DNA from 2 places in the Micromonospora parva genome. Region 2 is predicted to be linked to the other one. Evidence: predicted binding sites of a transcription regulator. Region 2 holds the regulator's gene; the other holds the start of a gene.
What was found. The regulator HrcA, encoded in region 2, represses chaperone genes, less so after heat shock. The targets are predictions, from matches to a motif close to GGTTNGCACNCTCNNNNNGAGNGTGCNAACC.
Positions count from the first base shown of each region.

Region 1: the regulator HrcA is predicted to act here: its motif matches at 2,547-2,577, upstream of groL (chaperonin GroEL).

Region 1 covers NZ_JBEZFX010000003.1:321,942-330,025, forward strand. Annotated here, with positions in the region: gene AB0C03_RS10005 (GNAT family N-acetyltransferase) at 1-344, shown strand, start outside; gene AB0C03_RS10010 (hypothetical protein) at 423-671, shown strand; gene groL (chaperonin GroEL) at 730-2,352, opposite strand; gene AB0C03_RS10020 (hypothetical protein) at 2,625-3,767, opposite strand; gene AB0C03_RS10025 (cold-shock protein) at 3,863-4,066, opposite strand; gene AB0C03_RS10030 (GNAT family N-acetyltransferase) at 4,308-4,838, shown strand; gene paaN (phenylacetic acid degradation protein PaaN) at 5,159-6,832, opposite strand; gene AB0C03_RS10040 (GNAT family N-acetyltransferase) at 6,983-8,002, opposite strand.
Region 2 covers NZ_JBEZFX010000017.1:70,702-78,785, forward strand. Annotated here, with positions in the region: gene AB0C03_RS30555 (phytanoyl-CoA dioxygenase family protein) at 1-219, opposite strand, end outside; gene AB0C03_RS30560 (hypothetical protein) at 442-1,302, opposite strand; gene AB0C03_RS30565 (SDR family NAD(P)-dependent oxidoreductase) at 1,623-2,387, shown strand; gene AB0C03_RS30570 (enoyl-CoA hydratase-related protein) at 2,430-3,218, opposite strand; gene hemW (radical SAM family heme chaperone HemW) at 3,238-4,461, shown strand; gene AB0C03_RS30580 (DUF4870 domain-containing protein) at 4,512-5,135, opposite strand; gene hrcA (heat-inducible transcriptional repressor HrcA) at 5,361-6,383, shown strand; gene dnaJ (molecular chaperone DnaJ) at 6,459-7,601, shown strand; gene AB0C03_RS30595 (16S rRNA (uracil(1498)-N(3))-methyltransferase) at 7,602-8,084, shown strand, end outside.

The sequences.
Region 1 (8,084 bases), on a different contig from region 2:
CCAGATCCACCTTCGGCGGTACCTGGGACGGTGAGTTGGCCGGGTCGGTGGGGCGCGCGGACGCCGGTTGCCACCTGGCGGAGCGGGACGGCGAGTTGCTCGGCTTCGCCGCGTACGGGTCGTCGCGGCCGAGTTGGTTCGGGCCGATGGGCACCGCGCCGGCCGCCGAGGGGTCGGGCATCGGTGGGGTGCTGTTGCGGCGTTGCCTGCGCGACCTGCGGGCGGCGGGGCTGGACCGGGCACAGATTGGCTGGGTGGGGCCCGTGCCGTTCTATTCGGGCAGCGCGGGCGCACGGATCGAGCGGGTCTTCTTCCTGTACCGGCGAGCCCTACCAACCACCTAACCGGGGCAAACAGGACGTAGATCCTTTCGCCCGCGTCGGCCATCGACGCCCCCTACCGTTTCGGTAGAGGAGGCAGCCATGACCACGGATGACAACCAGACCGAGGACGGCCCGCCGATCACCTGGAAGCCGGTGGGTGAACTCCCCGGTCAACTGCCGTTCGACCGGCTCGACTACGGCGACGCCGAGCAACTGGCCGAGATGACCACCGACGGTGAGCCGTCGATGGCCGAGGAACCGCAGGAGATGGTGGACGCGCCGATCCAACTGCTTCCGCCGTACAGCAGGGCACAGAAACGGCGCAACCAGCGCCCCCTACCGACCTGACGACGAACGGGGCGGACCGCGTCAGCGGCCCGCCCCGTTCGGTGTGTCGGAACTGGACTCAGAAGTCCATTTCCCCGCCACCCGGGCCAGCCGGGGCAGCCGGGGTCTTCTCCGGCTTGTCCGCGACAACAGCCTCGGTGGTGAGGAAGAGCGCCGCGATGGAAGCGGCGTTCTGCAGCGCCGAGCGCGTCACCTTGGCCGGGTCGATGATGCCCGCGGCCAGCAGGTCGACGTACTCGCCGTTGGCGGCGTTGAGGCCGTGACCCGCTTCGAGGTTACGGACCTTCTCCACCACGACGCCGCCCTCAAGGCCGGCGTTGACGGCGATCTGCCGCAGCGGGGCGTCCAGCGCGACCTTGACGATGTTCGCACCGGTCGCCTCGTCGCCGACCAGGTCGAGCTTGTCGAAGGCGGTCTTGCCGGCCTGCACCAGCGCGACGCCACCACCCGGGACGATGCCCTCCTCGACGGCGGCCTTCGCGTTGCGAACGGCGTCCTCGATGCGGTGCTTGCGCTCCTTGAGCTCGACCTCGGTGGCCGCGCCGACCTTGATGACCGCAACGCCGCCGGCCAGCTTGGCCAGCCGCTCCTGCAGCTTCTCCCGGTCGTAGTCGGAGTCGCTCTTGTCGATCTCGGCCCGGATCTGGTTGACCCGGCCCTGGATCTGCTCGGCGTCACCGGCACCGTCGACGATGGTGGTCTCGTCCTTGGTCACCACGACCTTGCGGGCGCGGCCCAGCATGTCGAGGCTGGCGGCGTCGAGCTTGAGGCCGACCTCCTCGCTGATGACCTGGCCACCGGCGAGGATGGCGATGTCGGTCAGCATGGCCTTGCGGCGGTCACCGAAGCCCGGCGCCTTGACGGCGACCGACTTGAAGGTGCCACGGACCTTGTTGACCACCAGGGTGGCGAGGGCCTCGCCCTCCAGGTCCTCGGCGATGATCAGCAGCGGCTTGCCCGACTGCATGACCTTCTCCAGGATCGGGAGCAGGTCCTTCACCGACGAGATCTTGCTGTTGGCGATCAGGATGTACGGGTCGTCGAAGACGGCCTCCATACGCTCCGGGTCGGTCATGAAGTAGGCCGAGATGTAGCCCTTGTCGAAGCGCATACCCTCGGTGAGCTCCAGCTCCAGCCCGAAGGTGTTGCTCTCCTCGACGGTGATGACGCCTTCCTTGCCGACCTTGTCCATCGCCTCGGCGATGATCTCGCCGACGGTGCTGTCGCCAGCGGAGATGGAGGCGGTGGAGGCGATCTGCTCCTTGGTCTCGACGTCCTTGGCGAGCTTGGACAGCTCCTCCGAGACGCTCGCGACAGCAGCCTCGATGCCCCGCTTCAGGGCCATCGGGTTGGCGCCGGCGGCCACGTTGCGCAGGCCCTCGCGAACCAGGGCCTGGGCCAGGACGGTCGCCGTCGTCGTGCCGTCACCGGCAACGTCGTCGGTCTTCTTGGCGACCTCCTTGACCAGCTCAGCGCCGATCTTCTCGTACGGGTCCTCGAGCTCGATCTCCTTGGCGATGCTCACACCATCGTTGGTGATGGTGGGGGCACCCCACTTCTTCTCGAGCACGACGTTGCGGCCCTTGGGGCCGAGGGTCACCTTTACGGCGTCGGCGAGCTGGTTCATGCCCCGCTCGAGGCCGCGGCGCGCCTCTTCGTCGAACGCGATCATCTTGGCCATACGGCGTTGTCCTCCTGGACACTCACGGGCCACCCGAGATGTGTGCCCCGGATGGGCCGCCTGGTGTACGCACCTTGGGACGTCGCCACCTGGCGACGACGACGTCCTTCGGCCGGGCCGGATAGCCCGCGACGACCGGCCATGTGTCACCCCGGCGTCTCCACGCCGGTGCAACCTGGCCCCACCGTCCCGACCATTGGCACTCACGGTATGCGAGTGCCAATGACTTGTTTAGCACTCTCCCATGCCGAGTGCAAGCACGATGCCGCCGCTCAGCCGAGTTCCGCAGCCAGTACGGCGGTGTTCACCGGCGCCTCATGGGCCCGCTGCTCGGCGTACGTCACCAGCAGACCGATGAGTTGGGCCAGGTGAGCGGGCAGGGCCAGCACGGCGGTGATCCCGATCACGACCACCGCGCCGACCGCGGTGCCCGCCGAGGCGAACGGATCCGTGCCGAGCGGGGATGTGCCCACCCCTTCCAGCACACCGGGGATCACCGTGCCGACGATCACCGCCGCGGCCACCAGGGCGACCCGACCGAGCAGCAGGCCCAGCCGATCATGGAACATCCGGAACGATCGACCGATCGGGTTGTGCCGCTCGAAGAGATAGACCGGGCCGGCCATGCTCAGCGCGAGGGCCAGGTAGATGCCCGGCAGCAGACAGAAGCAGAGGCCCACGCCGATCAGCAGGCCGATCAGCAGGGTCCAACCCCACAGCCCGAGGGCCCGGCGCAGGCCGTAGCGCAGTGCCGACTCCAGGCTGACCGGCTGACCGGCCGCCTGCTTGGTGATCACCCAGGTGCCGGCGGCCCATCCGACGGCCTGCACCAACCCGACCAGCAGGCTGCCGCCGACCAGCAGGACCAGAAGGTTCAGCAGCTCGGCGGCGAAGTTGTCAGGAAGCGCCGGGTTCGGACTCGACTCGGCCTGGGCGGCCCACTGCGCCGACGGGTCCAGCCCGAGCGAGATCACCGAGAGCACCGCCGCCGGCAGCACCTGGGTGAGCAGCACGATCGGCACCAACTGCCGCCAGCCCCGGCGCAAGGCTGCGCCACATCTGTCGAACCAACCGCCGAGGCCGGCGCCGGGCGGCGTGACCAGTGCGTCGTTCGGGTCGAATCCGTAACCCGGCGGGTACCAGCCGGCCTGCGGCCCCGGATACCACGGCTGCCCGCCGTAGGGGCCCGACCCGGGCGGGTAGCCCCCGGTGGGCGGGAACGTCCAACCCTGCTGCGGCGCACCGGCGCCCCAGGACCCGGTTACGGGATCCCAGCCGGGCGGCGGGCCGGCCGGGGGCAGGCCCGGGCCCCAGCCGGGCGGCGGACCGGAGTGGCCGGGGCTGCCGGCGGGCGAGGACGGGTCCGGCTCCCCGGACCCGGCGGACGACGTGGGCGGGGGCGGCTGGTCGGTCATGAACGCTCCTCGGCATCGGCTGGAACGGTCACGATCTTCCCGGCTGGGTGCCCCTGCCGCAGCCCCGACTCACCGGGGCCGATCGGTCCGAAAGCTCAGCCGGTGACGCGTACGTGCTCGGCCTGCGGACCCTTCTGGCCCTGGGCGATCTCGAACTCGACCCGCTGACCGTCGTCCAGCGCCTTGTAACCGTCCATCTCGATAGCGGAGAAGTGGACGAACACGTCCTGACCGCCATCGACGGCAATGAAGCCGTAGCCCTTTTCGGCGTTGAACCACTTCACGGTGCCCTGTGCCACGGTGCACTTCCCTTACTCGCGCGGCCTTGCCTGACCCGGCGCACGGCGCAGCCGGGCGCCCCGACCACCGACTCAGCGATCGATGACCGCCATTGAGTGAGGTGACCGAAATCGCACGCTACACGAGGAGTGACGGCCGCGCACGGCCACAAATCGGACACACTCCGGGGCCGCGCCGAGGTGACGGCGAGCGGGCACAGCTCACGAGAAGGCGGCCATCCCCTGTGGTAGGCATGCGGACATGACCACCGACATGGGCTCGCCGGCGGTGCGGCTGGCGGAGATCCGCCGGGTCCGGCCGGAGGACGCCGCCCGGATGCGGGCGCTGCGCCTGGAGATGCTGGCCGACGCGCCGTTGGCCTTCCTGGAGACCCTGGCGGACGCGGCGGCCCGGCCACACAACGAGTACGCCGCCCGGGTCGCGTACACCTCAGCCGGTTCCAGCAACGCGCAGTTCATCGCCGACCCCGGTGGCCGGCTGGTCGGGCACGCCGGCGGCACCACCGCCCCGAACGAACCCGGCGTAACCGTGATCTACGCCGTCTACGTCACGCCGACCTGGCGCGGCAGCGGGCTGCTCGGCGAGCTGATCGACGGGGTGGCCGCCTGGTCGCGCGCCTGTGGCCGACCGGAGCTGCTGCTGGAGGTGGTGGTCGGCAACGACCGCGCCTACCGGGCCTACCAGCGCCTGGGCTTCCAGGACACCGGGGTACGCGTCCCGCACCCCACCATCCCAGCCCTCACCGAACTGCACATGCGCCGCCCCGCCTAGACCCGCACAGCCACCACACCCCGCTCCCCCGCCGCCCCGGTCGCGCAGCATGCCGGAGCACCATGATCGTGCTCGATCTGCGATGTAGTGGTAACCATTCGCCGGAAGGCCACCAGACCCTGGATCGAGCACGATCATGGATAGAAAGAGGCCCCGGCCGGACACGTCAGCGACAACCGTGCCCACGTCAGGGTTTCCGGGGCAGCCCGACCCGCGCAGGGATCAAGCCTGACCGCCCGGAGCGGGGCGGGCTGCCTCGGAAACCCTCAACCGCAAGGAAACGCGAGGCTGCCCCGGAAACCCTCAACCGCGACCGAGGCTCAGACGTGCCGCCGGGACTGCACGATCCGGAACCGGTTCGCCACGTACGCCCCGTCCGTCAGCGCCGAGTTGGCCGCCGCGTTGGCCCCACTGCCGTGGAAGTCGGAGAACGCCGCTGACTGGTTGACGAAGACACCTCCGGTGAGGTTGCAGGACAGGTGCACCCCGACCTCGACCGCCACCGCCTCGGCCGCGTCCAGCACCGCCTCGTCGGTGGAGTAGACACCGGCGGTGAGCGCGCCCTTCTCGCCGACCGTCCGGCGCAGCAGTTCCAGGCTGTGTGCTGTGGAGTCGGTGGCGATGGCGAACGAGATCGGCCCGAACCACTCCCGGCCGTACGTCTCCGCGTCGTCAGCGGTCAGCTTCACGATCGTCGGGGTACGCACCACCGCGTCGGCGTACGACGGATGCTCCACGGCGCGCGACTGAAGCACCGGCTCGCCGACCTTGGTCACCTCGGCCAGCCGCTCCAGCACCCCGTCGTTGACGATGGCGCCGGTGAGTTCGACACCCCGGGCCGGGTCCGCGGTGAGCTTGCCGACGGCGGCGGCGATCCCGCCGGCCACCTCGTCGAAGCTCTTGTGCCCCTGGTCGGTCTCGATGCCGCCGGCCGGGATGAGGATGTTCTGCGAGGTGGTGCACATCTGACCGCTGTAGAGGGTCAGCGTGAAACCGAGGTTGCGGCACATGCCGGCGAAGTCGTCGGTGGAGTCGATGACGACGGTGTTCAGCCCGGCCTTCTCGGTGTAGACCGAGGCCTGCCGCGCGTGCGTCTCCAGCCAGTCGCCGTACTCGGTGGAGCCGGTGAAGTCGACGATCTTCACGGCCCGGTGCAGGGCCAGGTCGCTGGCGAGCTTCTCGCCGGGCGCCTCCGCCGCCAACATGATCAGGTTCGGGTCGAAGCCGGCCTCGGCGAGCACCTCCCGGGCGTACTTCACGGTGATGGCCAGCGGCAGCACGGCGCGCGGGTGCGGCTTGACGATCACCGGGTTGCCGGTGGCCAGCGAGGCGAACAGCCCGGGGTACGAGTTCCAGGTCGGGAAGGTGTTGCAGCCGATCACCAGCGCCACCCCACGCGGCACCACGTGGAACGTCTTGGTCATCCGCAGCGGGTCGCCCTTGCCGGCGGCCTTCTCCCAGCCCGCCGTGCCCGGGTGCCGGGTCATCTCGGCGTACGCGTACGCCAGGGCTTCCAGCGCCCGGTCCAGCGCGTGCGCGCCACCGGCCTGGAAGGCCATCACGAACGCCTGCCCGCTGGTGAACTGCACCGCGTTGGCCAGTTCGAAGATGTTCTTGTGCAGCCGGTCGAGGATCTCCAGGCAGACGCCCACCCGGGCCTGCGGGCCGGCGTCACGCCACGCCGGCAGCGCGGCGGAGGCGGCGCTGACCAGCTCGCCGGGGCCGGCGTGCGGGTACCGCACCGCCAACTCCACACCGAACGGGCTCGTCTCGGTGGCGACCCGAGCGCCGCTGCCGGGCTGGTCGAGCGGAAAATCACCACCGAGGTACGCCTCGAAGGCGGCCTTACCGTCGGCGGCGGCGGTCTCGCCGTACACCCGGGGGCTGGGGGATTCAGGATAGGCGGACCAGTAGCCCCGCTCCGTGATCGCGGTCAGCGCACGGTTGAGGGTGTCGGCGTGCCTGTCGTACAGGGGATGCGGGGTCTCCGTCATGCCCGCCATCATGCCTGAGTCAGGTCCGCGAGCAGTAGCGCGAATGCCCGGCAGCGGCGCATGCCTGAGTCAGGTCCGCGAGCAGTAGCGCGAATGCCCGGCAGCGGCGCATGCCTGAGTCAGGTCCGCGAGCAGTAGCGCCGATACCTGTCAGAGAGTGAGCTGCCAGTCGGTCCAGGAGTCCACCGGGCGGAAGCCGAGCTGCTCGTTGATCGCCACCATGTAGCTGTTGCTTGTCGCGTTCCAGGTGTCGATCACCTGTATCGCCGGCTGGTGGGTGAGCAGGTGGTGCAGGTTCTCCGCCTTGGCGATGAGGCCGAGCCGGTGCCCACGGTGGGCCGGGTCGACGATGGTGATCTGCTGGAACGCGTGCCAGTCGGCGGAGGCACCCACGTCCAGCAGCGTCCAGGCGACAAGTCGACCGGACGCCTCGTGGCGCATCCCGAGGTGGTAGCGCCGCCGGCCCCGGGCGTCCAGCGCCCGCTCGTTGCCGCGGATGCGCTCGGCGTCCACCCGCTCCGGCTCCCACTGCACGTCGCCCATGGGCGCGTCCATCAGCAGCCGGCCGTCGAGGTAGGCGATGTCGGCGACGTACTCCGGCGGGGTGGCCCCCTGCCAGCAGACCGACTGGTAGCCCTCGGCCCGCGGGCGGGCCTCGGCGAGCGAAGCCCGCAGCGCGACCCGGTCGAGCTTGCTGACGTCGAGCCGTCGGCGCACCTCGGCGAGGGCGGGCTGCGCTCCGGTAGCGGCGGCGAACGCGTCACCGGCCACGCTTCGGGCCGGCCCGCCGGGCAGCGCGGAGACCGCCATCCCCACCACCCGCTTGCGGCCGTGTTCGCGGAGCAGACGCACGCCGTACTCGTGCAGGGCCCGGCCGACTCCACGACGCCGCAGCTGGGGATGCACCAGCAGGTCGGCGGTGGCGTTGTCGGTGTTGTCGAGCTGCGGCAGGTCCAGTTGGAGGTAGCCGGCCGGCACGCCGTCCAGTCGGGCCAGCGCCCAGAGTGACCGGGTGCCGGGCATCGGCGTGTGGAACAGCGCGTCGAAGCGGCGCCGGCAGGAGGGCGGGAAGTCCGGCAGGTCGGCGTGGTTGACCGCTGACCCGATCCGGTACGCCTCGTCGACCGCGGTCCGGTCGGCGCCGTCGAACGACGCGATAGTGATGCTCATTGCGCTGAGGGTGCACCAGGCAAAAGCGATCGGGCCAGCGAATTAATCGCTGGCCCGATCGAACGTGGTCGGGAGGGACACT
Region 2 (8,084 bases):
GTCGCGCTCCAGGAAGCCCAGCAGGTGCAGGGTGCCGTCCTTCTTGGTGGTGCCCTTCGCCTGCTCCTCCGCGTAGACGCGGTCGACCGCCGCCTCCAGCGCCGCCCGGTGGTCCTCGGTCAGGACGTTGCGCAGCAGGAGGAAACCCTGCTCGTGGAACTCCTTGCGGTCAATGTCGCTGATCGGTTCGTAACCGGTCCGGTCGCCGTAATCGAACACCGCGTCGTACCCCTCCCCATGAGGTGAAACCTTTTCTGGCACAGGCCGCCGATCGTAACGCGGTGGCCCAGGCATCGGGGAGGGTGTGTTGGGGGATTGGGTCGCAGTGGGACCCCACGCAGCGAGAGAAACGCACAGAGTGAGATCAAGGCGATCAATAGCCGGGTTTAATGCATTTTGCCGGATTGTGCGGTCACTGCCGGTTAGGAGATCCGGGTCGGGTCAACCCTCGTTGAACACCTCGGCCACCACCTGACCGGCCGGGCTCTGCTGCCCGTCCACCCGACCCCACGAGCCGTTGCGCGCGGTCCACTCCAGGTCGCCGAAGCGAACCCGCTTCACCCCGTGGTCCTGGGCGTGTGACACCAGCCAGTGCGCGTACCGCCAGCCGTCGCGTTGGTCGCCCGGGGTGACCGCCAACCCCGTCGGGTCGGTCGGGTCGGTGCCCTTCAACCCCCAGTCCAGCACCAGGTTGCGGGTCAGCTGCGCCGCCGCAGCCGCGCCGTACATCGCCGGGGTGCGCCCCACGGTGCAGGCGACAGCGCCGCTGGCGTCGCCGAGCAGTGCCCGGCTGAGCACCTCGGAGTCGTCGGCCCACTTCTGGTACGCCTCGGGGAACGCCGAGCGCTGCACCCGCTGGGCGGCATCGGTGACGCGCATCTTCTCCCAGCCGCGCACCTTCTTGAGGGCCGCGTAGAACCGGTTGGCCGCGTAGCGCGGATCGCGGATCTGCGCCGGGGTGCCCCAGCCCTGGCTCGGTCGCTGCTGGAACAGGCCGACCGAGTCGCGGTCGCCGTCGGCGAGGTTGCGCAACCCGGACTCCTGGTACGCGGTGGCGAGCGCGACAACGACGGCCCGCTCGGGCATGCCACGCTTCGCGCCGATCGCCGCGATGGTCGCCGCGTTTGCCATCTGGTCGGCGTCCAGCGCGACCCGACCATCGGCCTGCACCGTGCACTTCCGCGCCACCAGCGGCAGCGTGAGGTTGTCGCCGACCTGCCGTACGACGAGCCAGATCGCGATCACGGCGACGAGGATGAGCACCACTCCACCCGCCACGGTTGCCCGAGTTCGCACCCACACCCCCAGATCGACAGTCCGCCAAGCGTACGTCCCCGCACGCCCCCTCCGGGTCGTCCGAGCGGTTCGGGCCCGACTCGGGCGCCTCGGACCGGTTCGGGTCGGCTCCGTTGTCGCGTACCGGTTGGCGACGTTCCCGCTTCGGTGGCGATCTCACCTGCTCGCTGGTTCTGTCACGTGCCCGGTGCCGGCCTGTCGGGAGTGTCACCGGGTGCGCGATGGCGGGAAGCGATTGACCAGTCAAGGACTTATCCCTGTTGACATGTCAATCCGACCGACCGCCACCACCTGGGCGAGTCGGTCACCGAACGAGGAGGAGTGTCATGGGAACGCTTGACGGCAAGGTCGTGCTGATCACCGGCACCGGGGGTGGTCTGGGCCGCGTCGCGGCGCTGACGTTCGCCCGTGAGGGCGCGAAGGTCGTCGGGGCCGACCTCCAGGTCGCCGCGAACGACAAGACGGTCGACCTCGTCCGCCGCGCCGGGGGCGAGATGACCGGCATCGCGCCGGTCGACCTCACCGACCCCGAGCAGGTACGCACGCTCGTCGACGACGCTGCCGCCGCCTACGGCGGACTGGACGTGGTCTACAACAACGCGGCAGCGCTCCGCTTCGGCCCGATGCCCGACTTCTCCGTGGCGGACTGGCGCTACACCATCACCGGGGAACTCGACATTCCGTACTTCGTGTCGAAGTTCGCCTGGCCGCACCTGGTCCGGCGCGGCGGCGGCGTCATCATCAGCGCCGCCTCCATCGCCGGGACGATCGGCGGCCACGTGCCGCCGATGGTCGGTCACACCGCCGCGAACGCCGGCATCATCGGGATGACCCGACAGCTCGCGCTCGAAGGCGCCCCGCACGGGATCCGCGCCGTGGCGGTCAGCCCCGGGCCCACCCTCACCCCGGCCAGCGAACGCGACCTCGGTGACAACCAGGAGGCCCGGGACGCCATCACCGCCAAGACGCTGCTCAAGCGCTTCGCGCGCCCCGAGGAGGTCGTCGAGCTGGTGGTCTTCCTCGCCTCGGACCGGGCGTCGTACATCACCGGGGCGAACTACCCGGTCGACGGCGGCGCGACCGCCTGGTGAGCCGAGCATGGGCGCCGCGGCTCCCGGCGGCGCCCCTGACCCTCAGTCGTCCTGAGCGGGCACCCAGCGCGCCGGACGTTTGTCGCGGAACGCGGTGACCCCCTCGCGTCCCTCGTCGGACAGGAAGTAACCGGTCGAGACGGCGGAGAGCCGGGCCAGTTCGGCACGCAGCTCGGCGGTGGCCGGCCGGCGCAGCAGATCCTTCGCGCCGGCCAACGCGCCCGGCGCGCCGCGCACCAGCGAGTCGCAGTAGCCGCGCACGGCGTCGTCCAGCCCGTCCGCCGGAACCGACGCCGTGACCAGGCCGATCTCGGCGGCCCGGCGACCGTCGAAGGTGTCGCCGGTCAGGTACAGCTCGGCGGCGGCGCGGGGGTGCAGCCGGGGCAGCACGGTCGCCGAGATCACCGCCGGGATCACCCCGATGCGGACCTCGGTGAACGCGAACGTCGCCTCGTCGGCGCAGACGGCCAGGTCGGCGGCGGCGATCAGGCCGAGGCCACCGGCCCGCGCCGGCCCGGCCACCCGAGCCAGCACGGGCTTCGGGCACTCCCAGACCGCGGCGAGCACATCACCCAACATGCCGGCCGGAACCGTCCCGCTGGCGTACGCCATGGCGGTTTCCTTCAGGTCCGCCCCGGAGCAGAAAACCGGGCCGGTGTGGTCGAGCACTACCGCTCGGACCGCCTCGTCGGCCACCGCGTCCGCCAGCCCGGCCAGCAACTGGGTCATCAGGGCGGTGGAGAGCGCGTTGCGGTTGTGTGGGCTGTCCAGGGTGAGGGTGGTCACCCCACGGGCCGTGGCGACCCGCACGAGGACGTCGGGAGAGGTCATGCCGGGCACACTAGTGGCCATGCCCGGCGTCCTTCCAGATGGTGAGACCGTCCCCGTCGACGGATCGTTGCCCGCCACCGCCACCGCAGCGGTCGGCGCGCGCGGCTTCGGCGTGTACGTGCACGTGCCGTTCTGCGCCAGTCGCTGCGGCTACTGCGACTTCAACACCTACACCGCTGCCGAACTGGGCGGCGGTGCCAGCCGCGAGGGGTACGCCGACACCGTCCTGGCCGAGCTGGCGCTCGCCGCCCGGGTGCTGGGCGACAACCCGCCGCCCCGGGTCGACACCGTCTTCGTCGGTGGTGGCACGCCCACCCTGCTCCCCGCCGACGACCTGGCCCGCATCCTCGACGGGATCGACCGCACCTGGGGGCTGGCCGCCGACGCCGAGGTGACCACCGAGGCCAACCCCGAGTCGGTCACCCCGGAATCGTTGAAGCTGCTGCGGGCGGCCGGCTACACCCGGATCTCGCTGGGCATGCAGTCCGCCTCCCCGGGGGTGCTGGCGATCCTGGACCGCACACACAGCGCCGGCCGGGCCACCGCCGCCGCCCTGGAGGCGCGCGACGCCGGGTTCGCGCACGTCAACCTGGACCTGATCTACGGCACTCCGGGGGAACGGGCCGAGGACTTCGCCGCCTCGCTGGAGCAGGTGGTCGCCGCCGGGGTGGACCACGTCAGCGCGTACGCCCTGATCGTCGAGGACGGCACCCGGCTCGCCGCCCGGATGCGGCGCGGCGAGCTGGCGTACCCCAGTGACGACGTGGCCGCGGACCGCTACCTGGCGGCGGAGGCCGCGCTCGACGCGGCCGGGTTCTCCTGGTACGAGGTCTCCAACTGGGCCCGCAGCGACCAGGCCCGGTGCCGGCACAACCTGCTCTACTGGACCGGCGCGGACTGGTGGGGCCTCGGCCCGGGGGCGCACAGCCACGTCGGCGGGGTGCGCTGGTGGAACGTCAAACACCCCTCCGCGTACGCCCAGCGGCTGGCCGCCGGTGCGTCTCCCGGGCTGGCCCGGGAGGTGCTCACTGTCGACGAGGCGCACATGGAGGACGTGATGCTGCGGCTGCGGCTGGCCAGCGGTCTCCCGCTGGCGGTGCTCGACGCCGCCGGGCGGGCCGGCGCGGAGCGGGCGCTGGCCGGCGGCCTGCTGGCCGCCGACGAGTACGCCGCCGGCCGGGCGGTGCTCACAGTGCGCGGGCGACTGCTCGCCGACGCGGTCGTCCGCGATCTGCTGCCCTGAGCGCAGGGCGGGCGGTGTGCCGAACCGGCCGGGGGAGCGGCCGGCCCGGTTCACTTGATGAAGTTGGCGGTCATCGGGTAGCGGTACGGGGTGCCCTCGTTGGCCTTCACGCCGGCGATGATCCCGAACAGGATCTGGATCACCACGACGGCGATGCTGGGCAGGAAGAGCAGGCACCAGCTCACGAAGAGCAGCACGAACGCGATGATCGACCAGAGGATCTGGAAGTTCAGGGCGGCGAGGGCGTGCGCCCGGACGGTCGGCGACTGCTGGCCACGGGCCAGGTAGGCGATGAGCGGGGCGACGAAGCCCAGCGGACCGAAGCTGATCAGCGCGCCGAGCGCGCCGCCGAAGTGGGCGACCAACGCCCAGGTCTTGTCCTCGTTGGTGGCGTAGCCGCCGCCGGGGCTGCCGTAGGCCCCACCGGCCGGATAGCCGCCGGGCGGGTAGCCCCCGGGCGGGGGGTAGCCGCCTGCCGGAGGGTAGCCACCTGACGTCGGTTGGTCACCGGTGGGAGGCGGATAGCCACCGGCCGGGGGATAGCCGGCCGGGCCGGGTGCGCCCGACAGTGGTGCGGTGGGCGGCTCGGCCGACGGGAACGGGCCCGGGGAGGTCGGCTCCGGCGGGTAGTTGCCGGGCTCACCCGAACCGGGAGGGCGAGGAGGTTCAGTCATGGATGTCACGGTAGGGGCCCGTGGCAACGCCGCACCAGAGCGACACCGCCCGGCAGTGCGGGCCGATCGGCCCAGTGCGGTGGCGCGGGCCGCACCGACCGGTGGCCGTTGATCATCGCGTCGGCGGGCCTGCCGACGTAGACTGGCACTCGCTACAGTCGAGTGCCAGGACGGCTCGGCCGGCCCAGGGCGCCGGCGGCCGACGTGCGACAGGAGGTGCGGAGGATGGGTCTCGACGACCGGAAACTCGCAGTGCTCCGCGCCATCGTCGAAGACTACGTCTCCACCCAGGAGCCGGTCGGCAGCAAGGCGCTGGTCGAGCGGCACCAGCTCGGGGTCTCCCCGGCGACGGTCCGCAACGACATGGCCGTGCTGGAGGAGGAGGGTTACATCCGGCAGCCGCACACCAGTGCCGGCCGGGTGCCCACCGACCGCGGCTACCGCCTCTTCGTCGACCGGCTGTCCCGGGTCAAGCCGCTCAGCCCGGCCGAGCGCCGGGCCATCGAGCGCTTCCTGGTCGGCGCTGTCGACCTCGACGACGTGGTGCACCGCACGGTGCGGCTGCTCGCCCAGCTCACCCGGCAGGTCGCCGTCGTGCAGTACCCGAGCCTGGCCCGCTCCTCGGTGCGTCACCTGGAGCTGGTGCCGATCTCCACCACCCGGCTGATGCTCGTCATGATCGCGGACACCGGCCGGGTGGAGCAGCGACTCGTGGAGCTGCCCGGGCCGGTGCCCGCCGACGACGTCACCGACCTGCGCCGACTGATCAACGAGAAGCTCGCCAACGCCCGGCTGTCCGAGACGCCACCGCTGGTGCAGGCGCTGGTCGAGGAAGCGCCGACCGGGCTGCGACCGACCATGACCACGCTCGCCAGCGTGCTGCTGGAGACGCTCGTCGAACGGCACGAGGAACGGATCGCCCTCGCCGGCACCGCCAACCTCACCCGGGGCGGGCTGCTCGACTTCCAGGGCTCGCTGCGGCCGATCCTCGAGGCGCTGGAGGAGGAGGTCGTGCTGCTCAAGCTCATCGGTGAGACCGAGCCGAGCACGACCCGGGTGCTGATCGGCGACGAGAACGAGTTCGACAACCTGCGCGCCGCCTCGGTGGTCAGCACCGGCTACGGCCCGGGCACCACCATCGTGGGCGGGCTCGGGGTGCTGGGGCCCACCCGGATGGACTACCCCGGCAACATCGCCACGGTGCGCGCCGTGGCACGCTACGTGGGCGAGTTGCTGGCCCAGAACTGATTGGTCAGGGCCGATGCGGCCGGCTGCGGCCGCCGACCGGCGCAACGCGAGACGAACATGAGGACACGGAACGCAGTGGCCAGGGACTACTACGGCATTCTCGGTGTGAGCCGGGAAGCCTCCGATGACGAGATCAAGCGCGCCTACCGCAAGCTGGCACGCCAGTTCCACCCGGATGTCAATCCGGACCCGGAGGCTCAGGAGAAGTTCAAGGACATCAACGCCGCGTACGAGGTCCTCTCGGACGACCGGAAGCGGCAGATCGTCGACCTGGGTGGCGACCCGCTCGCCCCGGGTGGCGGCGCCGGTGGCCCGGGCGGCCCCGGTGGAGCCGGCCCGTTCGTCGGCTTCCAGGACATCATGGACGCGTTCTTCGGCGGCGCGGCGGGTGGCGCCCGTGGCCCTCGGCCGCGTACCCGCCCGGGTGCCGACGCGATCCTGCGACTCGAACTCGACCTGCACGAGACGGCGTTCGGCGTCGAGGCGCCGATCACCGTCGACACCGCTGTGCTCTGCACCACCTGCTCCGGTGCCGGCACCGCCGCCGGCACGCACCTGGCGACCTGCGAGGCGTGCGGCGGTCGGGGCGAGGTGCAGTCGGTGCAGCGGACGTTCCTCGGTCAGGTGGTCTCCGCCCGGCCGTGCACCGTCTGCCAGGGCTACGGCACCACCATCCCGCACCCCTGCCCCACCTGCGCCGGTGACGGCCGGGTGCGCACCCGCCGGTCGCTGACCGTCAAGATCCCGGCCGGCGTCGAGGACGGCATGCGGATCCGGCTGGCCCAGCAGGGCGAGGTCGGCCCGGGCGGCGGCACCGCCGGTGACCTCTACGTGGAGATCCACGAACGTCCGCACGACGTCTACTCGCGCAAGGGCGACGACCTGCACTGCCGGGTCACCGTGCCGATGACCGCCGCCGCGCTCGGCACCCGGCTGACCATCAAGACGCTGGACAGCGAGGAGCCGGTCGACGTCAAGCCCGGCACCCAGCCGGGCAGCACGCTGCGGCTGCGCGCCCGAGGCGTCCCGCACCTGCGCGGCACCGGCCGGGGTGACCTCTACGTCCACCTGGACGTGCGAACCCCGACCAAGCTCGACGCCGACCAGGAGAAGATGCTGCGCGACTTCGCCAAGACCCGTGGCGAGGAGGTCGCCGAGCTGTCCAAGCAGGGCGGCTTCTTCTCCCGGATGCGCGACGCGTTCAACGGGCACGCCTGAGTGTCCGCGCCGCTGTTCCTGGTCGAGGCGCTGCCCACCGGCGACACGCTGACCCTGGACGGCCCGGAGGGGCACCACGCCGCCACCGTGCAGCGGCTGCGCGTCGGCGAGGAGCTGCTGCTCGCCGACGGCCGGGGTGGCACGGCCGCCGCCGTGGTCACGGCCGTCGGCCGGGGCAGCCTGGAGGTCACCGTCACCTCCCGGGGGTACGCGGACGCGCCCGTACCCCGGCTGGTGACGGTGCAGGGCATCGCCAAGGGCGACCGGGGCGAGCTGGCCGTGCAGGCGATGACCGAGGTCGGGGTGGACGAGATCGTCCCCTGGGCGGCATCGCGTTCGGTGGTCCAGTGGCGCGGCGACCGGGGCGTACGCGCCCGGGAGAAGTGGGTGGCCACCGCCCGGGAGGCGGCCAAGCAGGCCCGCCGACCGTGGCTACCGGTGGTGGCCGGTGCGCCGGACGAGTCCACCGCCACGGTGGCCCGC